One region of the Pseudomonas sp. GW821-FHT07E12 genome, then DNA from elsewhere that is predicted to be linked to it. Evidence: riboswitches for the same ligand, from Rfam matches in the RefSeq annotation. Region 1 holds a riboswitch; the other holds the start of a gene.
The links. A riboswitch is a leader RNA that binds a small molecule or an ion and turns the genes downstream of it on or off. The one in region 1 is predicted to bind cobalamin.
Positions count from the first base shown of each region.

Region 2: linked by a shared signal. The riboswitch ahead of metE (5-methyltetrahydropteroyltriglutamate--homocysteine S-methyltransferase) and the one ahead of btuB (TonB-dependent vitamin B12 receptor) in region 1 are both predicted to bind cobalamin.

Region 1 covers NZ_JBYSVX010000038.1:18,357-26,051, reverse strand. Annotated here, with positions in the region: gene AC3WJE_RS17595 (circularly permuted type 2 ATP-grasp protein) at 1-1,271, shown strand, start outside; gene AC3WJE_RS17590 (alpha-E domain-containing protein) at 1,271-2,212, shown strand; cobalamin riboswitch at 2,877-3,101, shown strand; gene btuB (TonB-dependent vitamin B12 receptor) at 3,214-5,091, shown strand; gene AC3WJE_RS17580 (hypothetical protein) at 5,219-5,794, shown strand; gene cobO (cob(I)yrinic acid a,c-diamide adenosyltransferase) at 5,802-6,413, shown strand; gene cbiB (adenosylcobinamide-phosphate synthase CbiB) at 6,410-7,327, shown strand; gene AC3WJE_RS17565 (PsiF family protein) at 7,339-7,644, opposite strand.
Region 2 covers NZ_JBYSVX010000049.1:16,905-24,599, reverse strand. Annotated here, with positions in the region: gene metE (5-methyltetrahydropteroyltriglutamate--homocysteine S-methyltransferase) at 1-2,211, opposite strand, end outside; cobalamin riboswitch at 2,406-2,642, opposite strand; gene AC3WJE_RS19375 (porin family protein) at 3,317-3,904, opposite strand; gene AC3WJE_RS19370 (hypothetical protein) at 4,056-4,196, shown strand; gene AC3WJE_RS19365 (energy transducer TonB) at 4,535-5,536, opposite strand; gene AC3WJE_RS19360 (TIGR00645 family protein) at 5,735-6,343, opposite strand; gene AC3WJE_RS19355 (cation:proton antiporter) at 6,449-7,648, shown strand.

The sequences.
Region 1 (7,695 bases):
TCTATACCGACGGTCGCAACGTCGATCGCACGCTGCCGTTCGACCTGATCCCGCGCACCATCCCGCTCAGCGAATGGCGGCGTACCGAGGCCGGGCTGAAGCAGCGCATGCAGGCGCTCAACCTGTTCATCGGCGATCTGTACGGCGAGCAGAGGATCGTCAAGGACAAGGTGTTCCCGGCGATGCTGCTGGCCGAGTCGGTCAACTTCCGCCCGCAGTGCGTGAACATCAAGCCGCCATTGGGGGTGTGGGCGCATATCTGCGGTTCGGATCTGGTCCGGGATGCCGACGGCACGTTGTATGCGCTGGAGGACAACCTGCGGATTCCTTCCGGGGTGAGCTACATGCTGGAGAACCGGCAGGTGGCCAAACGGGTGTTTCCCGAACTGTTCGAGACCACCGCGATCCTGCCGGTCGATGAATACCCGGCGCAGCTGTACGACACCCTGGCGGCGCTGAGCCCGCGCCCCGGCGACGTGCCGGTGATCGCGCTGCTGACCCCGGGCGTGTTCAACAGCGCCTATTTCGAGCACGCGTACCTGGCGCAGGCGATGGGCATCGAGCTGGTCGAGGGCGATGACCTGTTCGTGGCCGACGACGACTGCACCTACATGCGCACCGTGTACGGCCCGCGCCGGGTCGATGTGATCTATCGCCGCATCGACGATGCCTTCATCGATCCGGAGGCGTTCCGTCCCGATTCGGTGCTGGGCGTGCCGGGCCTGATCCGCAGCTGGCGCGCCGGCAAGGTCGCGCTGGCCAATGCACCGGGTGCGGGCGTGGCCGACGACAAGGTGGTGTTCGCCTACGTGCCGCAGATGATCAAGTACTACCTCGACCAGGAGCCGATCCTGCCGAACGTGCCCAGCTACCTGTGCCACGACGACAAGGACCGGCAGTACGTGCTCGAGCACCTGGAGGAACTGGTGGTGAAGCCGGCCAACGAGTCCGGTGGCTACGGCATGTTGATCGGGCCGCGCTCGACCAAGCGCCAGCGCGAGCAGTTCCGCAAGCTGATCGAGGCCGACCCGCGCAACTACATGGCGCAGCCGACCCTGAACCTGTCGACCGCGCCGATCGTCACCGAGGACGGCCCGGCGCCGCGACATCTGGACCTGCGCCCGTTCATCCTCTCGCGCGAGGACACCTACGTGACCACCGGCGGGCTGACCCGGGTGGCGATGCAGGAAGGTTCGCTGGTGGTGAATTCCTCGCAGGGCGGTGGCGCCAAGGACACCTGGGTGGTCGATCTGGACGAGGACATGGCCTGATGCTCTCCCGCGTCGCCAACAATCTGTACTGGTTCAGTCGTTACCTGCGCCGGGCCGAGAACACCGCGCGGCTGGTGAGCGTGGGCAGTCTGCTGCAGCTGGACCTGCCACGCTCGGTGCGTTTCGCCTGGCGGCCGATGATCGATACGGTCGGTGCCGACGAGATCTTCAACGAGTTGTTCCCGAATGCCGGCGATGATGTCGCCGATACCGACGTGGTGCGCTTCCTGCTGCTGGACGAGCGCAACCCGTCCTCGCTGCGCAGCTCGATCGATCAGGCGCGCGAGATCCTGCGCGGCATTCGCGACACCCTGCCGCAGGAGGCGTGGGAAGCAGTCAATGACCTGCACCTGCACATCGGTGCGGAAGGCGAGCGCAGCATTGGCCGGCGTTACCGGATGGAGTTTCTCGGGCGGATCACCGATGCCTGCCTGAAGGTGTCCGGATTGCTGACCGCCAACGTCAGCCGCGATATCGGTTTCCAGTTCATGCGCCTGGGCACGGCGATCGAGCAGGCCGACATGACCACGCGCATCATCGATGCGGCCGCCTCGGGCCTGATCACGCCGCGCCAGCCGGACGATCGCGAGGCCTACCAGAACATGCAGTGGATGAACGCGCTGCGCGCGCTGGCTGCGTACCAGATGTACCGCCGGCATGTGCGTCAGCGGGTCACTGATGAGCAGGCGTTGCGCTTCCTGCTGCAGAACAACGAGTTTCCGCGCAGTGTGCAGTTCTGTTTGAGCCGGGCGGCGAGCATCCTGCCGAGCATGCCGCCGCGACCGCAGGCTGAGCGGGCGTTGATGCGGGTGTCGGGGATGATCCGCAATGCGGATCCGGTGTGGTTGGCGGCCAATGAGCCTACGGTGTTCATGGATGAGATCCAGGTGCGACTTGGGGAGTTGCACGGGGCTATTGCCGAGGCTTATTTCAGTTCTTAGTGGTGGGGCTTGGGTGTGCGGTGTTGTGACTGTAGGGGGGGATCCAATGTCTTCCACGCCATCCATCAACTGTCGTCCCCGCGAAGGCGGGGGTGAGGCGCCGCTGCTGGCGAGCCACTGGCTCGCGCGGCGCTGAGCGCCATCGGGTTCTGTCCGATGGCCGGGGATCGAAGATCCATGGACGTTGCTTCTTGGGTTTGAAGTAACGGCAACAGCAACAGCAAAGGCTTTCGCTCCTTCGGAGCGAGTCACTTGTTCTTTGCTTGTGCAAAGAAAAGTAACCAAAAGAAAGCACACCCCGGCCTACGCGCCCTCCGCTGCGCTACGGGTTCGCGGAGTCGAAGGGATTTTCTGACGCGACTTCCTGTCGCGGCAGAAAACGACGCACATCCATGTGCGTCGCCCTTCGGGTTTTTCCCGTCGTCTCCGCCGCTGCGGCAGGGGCCCCGGTAAGTCAAAGGCGAAACGCAACAGCAAAATCACAAGCAACGGCAACGGCAACGGCAACGGCCACAGCAACAGCAACAGCAACAGCGATGCCTTGCTGTGGAGGCTGATTCGGCTTCGGCCGATATTGGAGCGATCAGCGCTGGGTAAGTCGGCTGCCCTCCGGTCCGGGGAGTGCCCTCCGGCCTGCTGCCATTCAGGCCCGCTGGCTTCCTGCTACCATGCGCGCCCCTGAAGGTGACCGTCGGTGTATCGAGGGTTTAAACGGGAATCCGGTGCGTCAGCCGTGTTGGCTGGCAATTCCGGAGCTGCCCCCGCAACGGTGGGCGAGTACACGTTCCGCAGGTAATGCCACTGTGCCTTCGGGCATGGGAAGGCGTGGGACGGAGGGCGCAAGCCTTCGCTCGCGAGCCCGGAGACCGGCCACAGGATCGACCCGGCGCGCGGTGGGCGTGACCTTGGCGCGCTGTGTCCTGCGCCATCGTCCTGCTGCCCGTTCGCCGGCTTTACCCACCGTCCGCGCGGGAAGGCGCGGTAGCAGGAGCCACCTCACGATGTCGCTGTTCCCCACTGTTTCCCCACGCCGCGCTGTGCTTGCGTTGGCGCTGTCCTCGATCGTCGCCCCGGCCGTCGCCGCCGATGTCAACGACCTCGACCAGGTCGTGGTCACCGCCACCCGTACCGCGCAGACCCAGGACCAGACCCTGGCGCCGGTGACCGTGATCGACCGCGCCGAGATCGAGCGTCGTCAGGTCACCTCGCTGCCGGACCTGTTGCGCGGTGAGCTGGGTGTGTCGATCGCCAACAATGGCGGTCCGGGCAAGACCACGTCGCTGTTCCTGCGCGGCACCGAGTCCGATCACGTGCTGGTGCTGGTCGATGGCGTGCGCATCGGCTCGGCCACGGCGGGTGGTGCGGCGCTGCAGGACATCCCGGTCGAGCAGATCGAGCGTGTGGAAATCGTGCGCGGGCCGTTCTCCAGCCTGTACGGCTCGGAGGCGATCGGCGGCGTGGTGCAGATCTTCACCCGGCGTCCGAAGGGGGCGTTCACGCCGACCTTCAGCGTCGGCGTCGGCAGCGACAACGCGCGCCGCTATACCGCCGGTCTTGCCGGGCAAAGCCAGAGCGACCTCAGCGAGCACGGCGGCTGGTACTCGGTCAATGCAGTGCACGACGAGACCGATGGCATCAACGCTTATCTCAACACCGCCAGCAGTGCCTACGACCCGGATCGCGACGGTTATCGCAACGATTCGCTGAGCGTGCAGGGCGGCTGGCGCTTCAATCGCGAGTGGGATGCCGACGTGCAGGCGCTGCGCGCCGACAGCCGCAACGAGTACGACGGCACGATCTACGGCGGCAATCTCGCCAAGGGCGTGCAGCAGGTGGTCGGTGGCCGCGTGCGCTATGCACCGACCGATGCGCTCAAGCTCACCGCCAGCGTCGGCGCCAGCCAGGATCTGAGCGACGCCTACTACGACGGCACCTACGTTTCGACCTTCGATACCCGCCGCTCGCTCGGCTCGCTGCAGGCTGACGTCGATGCCGGCCCGGGCCTGCTGTCGCTGGGCCTGGACTGGCAGCGCGACCGTATCGCCAGCAGCGAGACCTACGACGAGGATCAGCGCATCAATCGTGGCGCGTTCGCACAGTGGCAGCAGAGCTTCGGTGCGCAGTCGCTGCAGGCCAGCGTGCGTCATGACGACAACAGCCAGTTCGGTGGCAAGAACACCGGCAGCCTGCTGTGGGGCTGGAACTTCGCCGAGCACCTGCGCCTGACCGCCAGTTACGGCACCGCGTTCAAGGCGCCGACCTACAACGAGCTGTACTACCCGGGCTATGGGAATCCGAACCTGAAGCCGGAAAATTCGCGCAGCCTCGAGCTGGGCCTGCGCGGTGAGTACGACTGGGGTACCTGGACGCTCAACACCTACCAGACCCGCGTCGACGACCTGATCGCCTACGACTCCTCGCTGGTGGACGCGACGCATCCGTTCGGACAGCCCAACAACATCGACAAGGCGCGCATCGGCGGTGTCGAGGCCGGTTACGACACCACGCTGGCCGGCTGGACGCTGCGCACGCGTCTGACCTGGATGGATCCGAAGGCCGACGGCGACACCTATCACGGCAACTGGCTGCCACGGCGCGCGCGCCAGACCGGCCGGATCGATGCCGATCGCCGCTTCGGTGCGTTCTCGGTGGGCGGCAGTGTGTTCGCCTCCGGCGCGCGTTACGACGACCTGGCCAACACCACGCGCCTGGGTGGCTACGGCCTGCTCGACCTGCGCGTGGGCTATGAGGTCAGCAGCGACTGGAGCGTGGCACTGAGCGCGAACAACGTGTTCGATCACCAGTACGAGACCGCTGCCTGGTACGCGCAACCCGGTCGTAATTACCAGTTGACCTTGCGCTACCATCCGGCGGAGTGATGGCGCGATGTTGTGGGAGGGGCTTCAGCCCCGACGGGGTTTGCCCGGAAAGCGTCGGGACTGAAGTCCCTCCCACAAGCTCCCAGGCCCTCGGAAATCCCGTTCCTTCTTCAGGAGAGCCTCGTCGATGAAACCCCTGTCGCGCCCCGCAGAAACCGGCCTGTTCATCGTGCTGATGGTGGTGATGGTGGCCACCCGCTTCAATCACGTCGGCGACTGGCTGCACCTGCCGGATGCGTCGATGGCGGTGTTCTTCCTGGGCGGGCTGTATCTGCGTCGGCACTGGCAGTTCGCGGTGCTGCTGGCATTGGCGTTCGCGGTGGACTGGGCCGCGATCGAGCTGGCCGGCGTCAGCGATTTCTGCGTCACCGCCGCCTATGCGCTGTTGCCGGTGGCCTATGGCGTGCTCTGGTATGCCGGTCGCGCAATCGCGCCACGGCTGGGCAATAGCTTCGGTCCGCTGGGGTTGGCGTGGGTGGTCGGCGTCGCCGCCGCCGCGTTGTCGTTCCTGATATCCAACGGCGCTTTCTACTGGCTTGGCGGCCGCTACACCGATCCGCACATGGCCGAGTACCTCGCCCGCGCATGGAAGTGGGGTCCGTTGTTCGTACGCACCACGGCCTGCTATCTGGCCGTGGGATTGGTGTTGCATGGCGTGTTGGCGAGGATTTTCGCCGCGCGTCGTCTAGCCGTTGCCAGGTGATCGTGAGATGAGCAAACCCGAACGTGACGACGCCTACTACCGCGAGCGTTCGCAGCGGCAGAAGGAACTGGTGGACCGGCGCATCGCGCGGGCGACCATCGACCGGGGTGTGCTGGTGGTCAACACCGGCAATGGCAAGGGCAAGAGTTCCTCCGGGTTCGGCATGTTGGCGCGCTCGCTCGGGCATGGCCTGCGCTGCGGCGTGGTGCAGTTCATCAAGGGCAGTTATTCGACCGGCGAGGAAGCGTTCTTCCGTTGCTTCCCCGGGCAGGTGGACTACCACGTGATGGGTGAGGGCTTCACCTGGGAAACCCAGGACCGCAGTCGTGACATCGAGGTGTCGATGGCGGCGTGGGCGCTGTGCAAGCGGATGCTGGCCGATCCGGGCTACGACTTCGTATTGCTGGACGAACTCAACATCGTGCTGGCCAAGGAGTACGTGCCGCTCGATGACGTACTCGCTGCATTGGCTGCGCGTCCGCCGCGCCAGCATGTCGTCATCACCGGGCGTGGCGCACCGGATGCGTTGGTCGAAGCCGCCGATACCGTGACCGAGATGCGCGTGATCAAGCATGCGTTCAAGGCCGGGATCATGGCGCAGAAGGGCATCGAGCTCTGAGCACGATGGCGATCGCGTGGCTGGCGGTCGCGTTGGACGTGCTGCTGGGCGAGCCGCGTCGTGCGCACCCGTTGGTGTTGTTCGGGCGCTGGGCGAACTGGTTTGAAGCGCATTGCTATCGCGATCGACGTCGCGCCGGCCTGCTGGCGTGGTGTCTGGCGGTGTTGCCGTGGGTGCTGTTGGCGACGGCGATGCAGTGGATGTTGTGGCGCTGGTCGCCGTGGGCCGGTGCCGGCTTCGTCGCAGTGACGCTGTACTTCGCGCTGGGGCTGCGCAGCCTGGGCGAACACGCGTTGCCGGTGGCACGTGCGCTGGAGGCAGATGATCTGCCGACCGCGCGCATTGCAGTGGGACGCATCGTCAGCCGTGACACCGCCACGCTCGATGCCACCCAGGTGGCCGCTGCCGCCACCGAATCGGTCTTGGAAAATGGCAGCGACGCGGTGTTTGCCGCGTTGTTCTGGGGTGTGTTGCTGGGCGCGCCGGGCGCGGTGCTGTACCGGTTGGCGAATACGCTCGATGCGATGTGGGGCTATCGCACGCCGCGCCTGCTCCGGTTCGGCTGGGCGGCGGCGCGTATCGACGACGTACTGAACTTCATTCCGGCGCGATTGACCGCGTTGACCTATGCATTGCTGGGACACACGCACACCGCGCTGCGTTGTTGGCGTGCCCAGGGACCGATCTGGAAGAGCCCGAACGCAGGCCCGGTGATGGCAGCAGGCGCCGGTGCGCTGCGGGTCGCGCTGGGCGGCGCGGCGCCGTACCACGGGCAGTGGCAGTCACGTCCCGCGCTGGGCGAGGGCGATCGGCCCGATGCGTCCAGCATCCGCCGCGCGCTGTGGCTGGTGCGCGGCGGCGTGGGGGGCTGGTTGCTGCTGCTGGCGGCGTGGGCCGCCGGGAGCATGCGATGAGGTCGGTGCCGTCAGTGGGTTTTCAGGCAACCGCTCATGAAGGTCTTGCGGGCATCGCCGGTGAGCTTCTTGGTGGCGGCCTCGGCATTGCAGTCCTTCATGCGCTGCTGCGGCGACACCTTGGCGTTGCTGTCGGTCTTGCCGCCGCTCAGGCAGGCTTTCTGCGAGGACTTGTAGTCCTCACCGGTCTTGCCCTTGTTCTGCGCCGAACACTTGGCCATCAGTTCCTGCTGGGCGGTCTTCGGGGCGGCACTGGCGAGCAGCGGCGTGGCAGCCAGGGCGAGGATCAGCAACGGAGCAAAACGATGGGTGGACATGCTGGCGGTTCCTTGGGATGTGCCCACATGCTGCACCTGAGCGGCGATGGC
Region 2 (7,695 bases), on a different contig from region 1:
GCCGCGGGTCTTCAACCCGCAGTCCGGGTTCACCCACAGCTGTTCCGGCGCCAGCACCGCGCGCGCCTTCTCCAGCAGTCGCACCATCTCTTCCGACGACGGCACGCGTGGCGAGTGGATGTCGTACACGCCCGGGCCGATCGCGTTGGGATAGCGGAACTTCACGAATGCGTCGAGCAGCTCCATGCGCGAGCGCGAGGTCTCGATCGAGATCACGTCGGCGTCCATCGCCGCCACCGCTTCGATGATGTCGTTGAACTCGGAGTAGCACATGTGGGTATGGATCTGGGTAGCATCGCGCACGCCCGAGGAGGCAATGCGGAACGCTTCCACCGCCCAATCGAGATAGGCGCTCCAGTCGGCGCGACGCAGCGGCAGGCCCTCGCGGATCGCCGGCTCGTCGATCTGGATCACGCCGATCCCGGCCGCTTCCAGGTCACGCACTTCATCGCGCAACGCCAGTGCGATCTGCCGACAGGTGCGCGCACGTTCCTGATCGTCGCGCACGAACGACCACTGCAGCACCGTCACCGGACCGGTCAGCATGCCCTTCATCGGCTTGGCGGTCAGCGATTGCGCATAGGCCGACCAGTACACCGTCATCGGTGCCGGCCGCGCCACGTCGCCGTAGATGATCGGCGGCTTGACGCAACGCGAGCCGTAGCTCTGCACCCAGCCAAGCTTGGTGAAGGCGAAGCCGTCGAGCTGCTCGCCGAAGTATTCGACCATGTCGTTGCGCTCGAATTCGCCGTGCACCAGCACGTCCAGCCCGATCCGCTCCTGCTCGCGCACGCAGCGCTGGGTCTGCGCACGCAGGAACGCGTCGTACTCGCTCGCATCGAGCCGACCCGACTTGAACTGCGCGCGTGCTTCGCGCACTTCGTGGGTCTGCGGGAACGAACCGATCGTGGTGGTGGGATAGGCAGGCAGTTGCAGTGCCTGCTGCTGAGCGACGGCGCGCTGCGGATACGGACCGGCACGACGCGCAGCATCCGGGCCGAGCATGGCGAGCCGGCGCTCCACCTCGGGGCGATGCACGCGCGGCGACTGGCGACGCGATTCCAGCGCCTGGCGCGCCTGCGCCAATCCGGTTTCGGCCGAGGTACGGCCGTCGAGCGCATCGGCCAGCGTGCGCAGCTCGCCGAGCTTCTGCCGGGCAAACGACAGCCAGCTGCGCAGTTCGGCATCCAGGCTCTTTTCCTGCTCCAGATCCACCGGCACGTGCAGCAGCGAGCACGACGGCGCCAGCCACAGCTTGTCGGCGCCGACGTGGCCCTGCGCGTAGCGGGCCAGGATCAGCGCGTTGTCCAGCGCGGTGCGCCATACGTTGCGGCCGTTGACCAGGCCGGCGGAAAGCACGCGTCCGGCCGGCAGCACCTTGAGTACCGCGTCGAGTTGCTCGGTGCCGCGCACCAGATCCAGGTGCAGACCCTCCACCGGCAACGTGGCGGCCAGTTCGAGGTTGTCGCCCAGCGCGCCGAAATAGGTCGCCAGCAGCAACTGCGGACGCGCACCGGTGGCGAGCGTGGCGTAGGCATCGTGCACGGCCTGCTGCCAGCGCGGGTCGAGGTCGAGCGCCAGCACCGGCTCGTCCAACTGGACCCACTCGGCGCCGGCGACGTGCAGTCGCTCAAGCAGTTCGGCATAGACCGGCAGCAGGCGTGGCAGCAGGGCGAGACGATCGCTGCCGTCCACGCTCTTGGACAGCCACAGGAAGCTCACCGGCCCGGGCAGCACCGGCCGGGTGCGGATGCCCAGCTCCAAGGCTTCCTGGAACTCGGCGACCGGCTTGTCGCCACGCAGGCGGAAGCTCTGATCGGCATGCAGTTCCGGCACCAGGTAGTGGTAGTTGGTGTCGAACCACTTGGTCATCTCCAGCGCGTGCAGGTCGATGCCGTTGCGCTGCACGCCACGCGCCATCGCGAAGTAGCCGGCCAGCGGATCGGCATCGGTGAGCGCGCGATAGCGCTCGGGGATGGCATCGAACAGCACTGCCGTATCGAGCACGTGGTCGTACAGGCTGAAGTCGTTGCTCGGCGGCACATCGACACCGGCCTCGGCCTGCAGCCGCCAGTGCCGCGCACGCAGTTCGCGTGCGTTGTCCTGCAGTTGCGCGGCGCTGCTCTGGCCCTGCCAGTGGCTTTCCAGCGCGCGCTTGAGCTCACGCCGCGCACCGATGCGCGGGAAGCCCAGGTTGGTCACGATCGTCATGTTGTTTTCCTCATTGCGTCATTGGGCATTGAGGAACGAAGGAACCGCGCGTCGTGCATCCGTGCCCGCCACGCCAGCGACCTTCGCCCCCGCGGGCGAACCGGCGCCAGCGGGCACGACGGACGGCGTCCGCAACGCATGCGTACGCACGTCCGGCCGCTCCCCGCGGAGCGCCAGGTCGAAACGAAGGACGGTCGTGTCCTCCGGCCCAGGCCGGTATTCGGGCTGATGGACGCGCCGTGCATGCGCACGGGGGCCTAATGCCCGCCGCTTCCCAAGCCTTGAGGGCTCAGTGCTGTTGGCGGGGGTCGTTTCCATTCACCGCTGCGGGGCAGCTCCGGAATGGCGGCAGGGCCGCTTCACCGGATTCCCGTTTAAATACATCGCTTCATCCGAATGAAGCGATGTATACCTTGGCGGCGCACATGGTGGGCGTTCGGGGGCGGGGCGTCAAGCGGGTGGGGTGGGATTTGAGGGGACTGTTCGCGGGGTTTGTCCGCTGTCGTCTCGGCGGAAAGGGGATCCGGTGCTTTCCGCGGTATCCCTCTACCGTCGTCCCCGCGTAGGCGGGGACCCAGTGACTTCCGCACCATCTCATCGTCATCTCACTATCGTCATCCCCGCGAATGCGGGAAGCGCTTTTCAGCAGCCGAAGGCTGATCATCCATGGACGTTGCTTCTTGGGTTTGACGTTGGGGCGACGACAGCAACTGCAACTGCAACAGCAAAGGCTTTCGCTCCTTCGGAGCGAGTCACTTGTTCTTTGCTTGTGCAAAGAAAAGTAACCAAAAGAAGCGCTTTACAGCAGCCGAATGGCTGATCAAGCACACCCCGGCCTACGCGCCCTTCGCTTCGCTACGGGTCCGCGGAGCCGACGGGATTTTCTGACGCGGCATCCATGCCGCGGCAGAAAACGACGCACATCCATGTGCGTCGCCCTTCGGGTTTTTCCCGCCGTCTCCGCCGCTGCGGCAGGGGCCCCGGAAGAGCCAACGGCAAGAGCAAAAATCAACCGCAACAGCGAAGGCAAAATCACGAGCAATAGCAACAGCAACAATCGTTGCTATCGCCATCGCACGCCCCCAGGCTCGTGCGAGTTTGTGACTTAGAACCGGTACTCGACGTTCGCCGAGGCCATGTTGGTGCTCAGGTCGACGCCGAGCTTCTTGGCGTCGTAGTGGTCGTAGGCCAGGCCGGCGCTCAGGTGGTCGGTGAAGTTGTAGCCGGCGCCGGCGCCGGCGTACCAGGAGACCTTGTCGAGATCGTGGCGCTCGGCGGTCAGTTCGTCGTTGCTCAGGCCGTGGCCCTGCCAGCCGTACACGCCGCCGCGAACGCTGGCGTACCACTTCGGGCCGAAGGCGAAGCGCTGGTTCATGCCGACCGTCCAGCCGTGCAGCTGGCTCTTGTCGCCGACGACCGATTGGTTGTTGAACAGGTTCTTGGCCTTGATGTTGCCCAGGTCGTTGTAGCCAACCTCGAAGCCCACCGCCAACCAGGGGAACAGCCCCCAGCGGTAGCCGCCGCCGACGCTGTAGCCGGTGTCGCCGCCATCGTAGCTGCCCTTCTTGATCTCGGTGCGGCCGGCGTTGCCGCCGACGAACCAGCCCGCGTTGTCGGCACTCTGTGCGAAGACGTCGGGAGTCAATGACAGGCCTGCTACGGAGAGGATCAGTGCGATGGCCGACTTGTTCATAAATAATTCCTTGCTTGGGAGAGAGGGAGCGATGCAGGCGTTGACCGGCAAGCGGTCCGACGCGGCGGCGCAGAAATACGCAGCAAGGGTTAGTTTTTTCTAAGCTCACGAACCTGAAAAGCGAAGCTCACGAATCACTCGCGTCATCGATATGACGCATTTTTTGCGCTTTTTCCCCGAAGAAGTGGCCTTCAATGGCATGTGCAGCGGCATGGACTGGCACCTGAACGGAGTGGTGGTCGCGGCTCAGTGGATGCTCGACGTGGTGGTGTCAATCAGGAAAGTCAGTTGAGGAAGCAAGGCGCTCTGTTCGAGCGCGAGAGATCTTGTGGGAGAGACTCTGGGTGGCCTCGGGCCATCAGTCCCGATGGGCTTTATCGGTAAAGCGTCGGGACTGATGGCCCGAGGCCACCCAGAGTCCCTCCTACAAAAGGCGGGTTTTACCCGAGTCCTTCCCACATGAGATTGGCTGTACCGGGCTTTCCTTCACAAAGGGCCCACCATGTCGGAAAGCCAGATGACTTCAGAACGGCTCGCTCGTCCAGATCAAGTGCGAACGCGGCCAAAAGAAAACCCGGCCGGAGCCGGGTTTTCTTCTCGAGCAGATTGAACCGGCGGGTCGTGCCAGGCTCAGGTGCCCGGGTTGAACGACAGCGTGCGGCGCGTGGTGACCGGCGCGGCGACAGGCTCGAACTTCCAGCGCTTGATCGCGTTGAGTGCTTCGCGGTCGAACACGCGCGCCGGGGTCGATCGCAGCACGCGTGAGCTGGTGACCGAGCCATCGGTGCCGACCGTGATTTCCACCAGTACCTCGCCAGCAGTGCCGGCACGCAGGGCTTCGGGTGGATAGCGCGGCGCCGGGGTGCTGATCGGGCGCAGCGTCTGTGCTGCCGGCGCGGCCGCCGTGGTCGCTGGCTTGGCCGGTGCCTGCTGGGCAGCGGCACGCTGCTCGGCTTCGCGTCGGGCGGCGGCCTGGCGTTCGGTCTCGGCAGCCTGCTGACGGGCGGCTTCCTGCTGGGCGGCGATCTGCTGTGCTGCGGCCGCTTCCTTGGCCTGCTGCTCGGACAGCCGCTTCTGTTCGGCCTGCTGTTGGGTCTTCTGCTCGGTTTCCCGCTTGACCCGATCGCTTTCCTGCGCGCTGCGGTTGGCTGCGTTCTGGATGCCGTTGGCCACGCCGGCCTTCAGGCGTGGCAGCGCCGGCGCCTTGGGATCGACCCGCTCGATCAACGCCACCAGGCGTTGCGCTTCGGGGAATTCCTCGCGGCCGATGCTCTGCTCGGCGGCGATCAGTGTGTACGGCAGCAGGTCGGTCAGCGCGCTGCTGACGGCAGCGTCGCCGGGCTGCTTGTCGCGCAACGCCAGGTAGTACTCGACGGCGTTGTTGCCGGCCGGCGCGTACATGCGGTTGTCGCGCAAGGCCTGGGTGGCAGCTTCGCGCAGTTGCTCCACCGACAGCGTCGTGACCTCGGACGACTGCGCGGCATCGGCCGGCGCGGTCGTGGCCGGTGCGGCGGCAGGCGTCGCCGCCGGTGCGCTGGCGGCATCGGCGGGCGTTTCGGCCGCCGGCTTGTCGCCTTGTCCGGAGCAGGCGCTCAGGCCCGCCAGAAAAAGCAGTGGTACGAGTCGCGGCACAGCCCCTCGTGCCTTACGGCCCATCTTCAGATCCGACATGTTTTCCCCCTTGACCCCATTGCGATTGAACGGCAGCGGCTTGGACCGTCACCGGCTTCTCCCGGAACTGGCGACAGGCCTCGCAATCTAGCATCGACAGACGCGGGTCGGGCAGACCGGCGTGCATCCATCGCGGAAAAATCTGTGACCCAAGCCACGTCAGTGGGCGTCGTCGCGCCCACGCGCGGGAGCCGCCATCAGCCGGTCGGTCCAGGCGATGCCGATCGCCGACAGGATGAAGACGCAGTGGATGATGGTCTGCCACAGCACACCCGGCTCGGTCAGGGTGGCGCAACTGACCTGGGCGACCTGGCCGGCGGTCTTGCTCAGCACTTCCGGCGTGCACAGCGGCATGCCGCCAAGCGCGCCGGCGGCGATGAAGGTCTTCAGCAGGTGGATCGAGGAGATGCCGATGATCGCCATCGCCAGCTTCACCTTCAGCACCGAGGCGTTGACGTGGCTCAACCATTCCGGCTGGTCCGGGTGGCCTTCCAGGCCCAGCCGCGAGACGAAGGTCTCGTAGCCGCCGACGATCACCATCATCAACAGGTTGGAGATCATCACCACGTCGATCAGGCCGAGCACGATCAGCATGATCTGCTGCTCGCCCAGGCTCGGCGCCTCGTGGATCAGGTGCCACAGCTCCTTGCCGAACAGGAATACGTAGACGCCCTGGGCGAGGATCAGGCCCAGATACAGCGGCAACTGCAGCCAGCGCGAGGCGAAGATCAGGGCGGGAACGGGCGAAAGCTTCTGGGGCGACGGCATCGGAAGGCGGCATGACAGGGGGAGCCGCAGGGTAGCCGCGTGTCCTCGCGCTGCCAAGCGTGTCAACTGGCGCCATAATCCGCCGTCCCATCACCTCTGGCCGCCATGGCACACCCGCTGAGCACGACCGAAGTGTTCCTGATCGCGATGGCGATCATCGTCTCCATCCCGTATCTGGTGTGGCGGTTGGCGCGCACCGATTACTACGCGCCACTGGTGGTGGTGCAGATCATCGCCGGCATCCTGCTCGGGCCGGGGCTGCTCGGCAAGGCGTTCCCGGACTACTACCGGTTCGTGTTCAACCCGGACGTGATCAAGACGCTCAACGGCCTGGCGTGGTGGTCGGTGATGCTGTTCGTGATGATCGCCGGGATCGAGCTGGACCTGCGCAAGGCGTGGCGCAACCGGATCGAAACCGGCGTCACCGCGGGATTGGCGCTGAGCGTGCCGCTGCTGGCCGGCGCGGTGGTCGCGGTCGGCATGCTCGGTTTTGCCGGCTGGCGCGGCGATGCCGGCCGGCCGTGGCAGTTCGTGCTCGGCATCGGCATGGCCTGTGCGGTGACGGCGCTGCCGATCCTGATCCTGCTGATGGAAAAACTCGCGCTGCTGCGCACGCCACTGGGCCAGCGCATCCTGCGCTACGCCAGCCTGGACGACATCGCGATCTGGGGCGTGCTGGCGCTGGTGTTGCTGGACTGGGAGCGGATCGGCCGGCAGGCGACGTTCCTGGCGGTGTTCGCGCTGGCCTGCGTCGGCTTCCGCGCGCTGATGCGGGCCGTGCCCGAGCGCGACCGCTGGTACCTGGCGCTGATCTGGCTGGCGCTGTGCGCGTTTGGCGCGGACTGGTCGGGCCTGCACTTCATGGTCGGCGCGTTCCTGGCCGGTGTGGTGATGGATGCGGAATGGTTCGAGCAGCAGGCCTTGGACATGCTGCGCCATCACGTGCTGCTGGTGATGATGCCGGTGTTCTTCCTCAGCACCGGCCTGAAGACTGACTGGTCGGTCGGCGGTGCGGCGGTATTCGTGGTCGCGGCGGCGCTGCTGGTCGCGTCGGTGCTCGGCAAGCTGGCCGGTGTGCGTCTGGCCGGGCGTTTGCTGGGCTGGCCACCAGGAGAAGCCTCGCTGATCGGCTGGCTGCTGCAGACCAAGGCGCTGATCATGATCATTTTCGCCAACGTGCTGCTCGACAAGCAGATCATCACCAGCCCGACCTTCACCGCGCTGCTGCTGATGGCGGTAGCCAGCACGATGCTGACCGTTCCACTGGTAAGCCCGAAGTTGCGCGCGTTGCAGCCGCCATCGTAGAGCGGAGCCTGTGTGGGGTAGAGCGTTGGTGTGGCAAAACGCTGTGT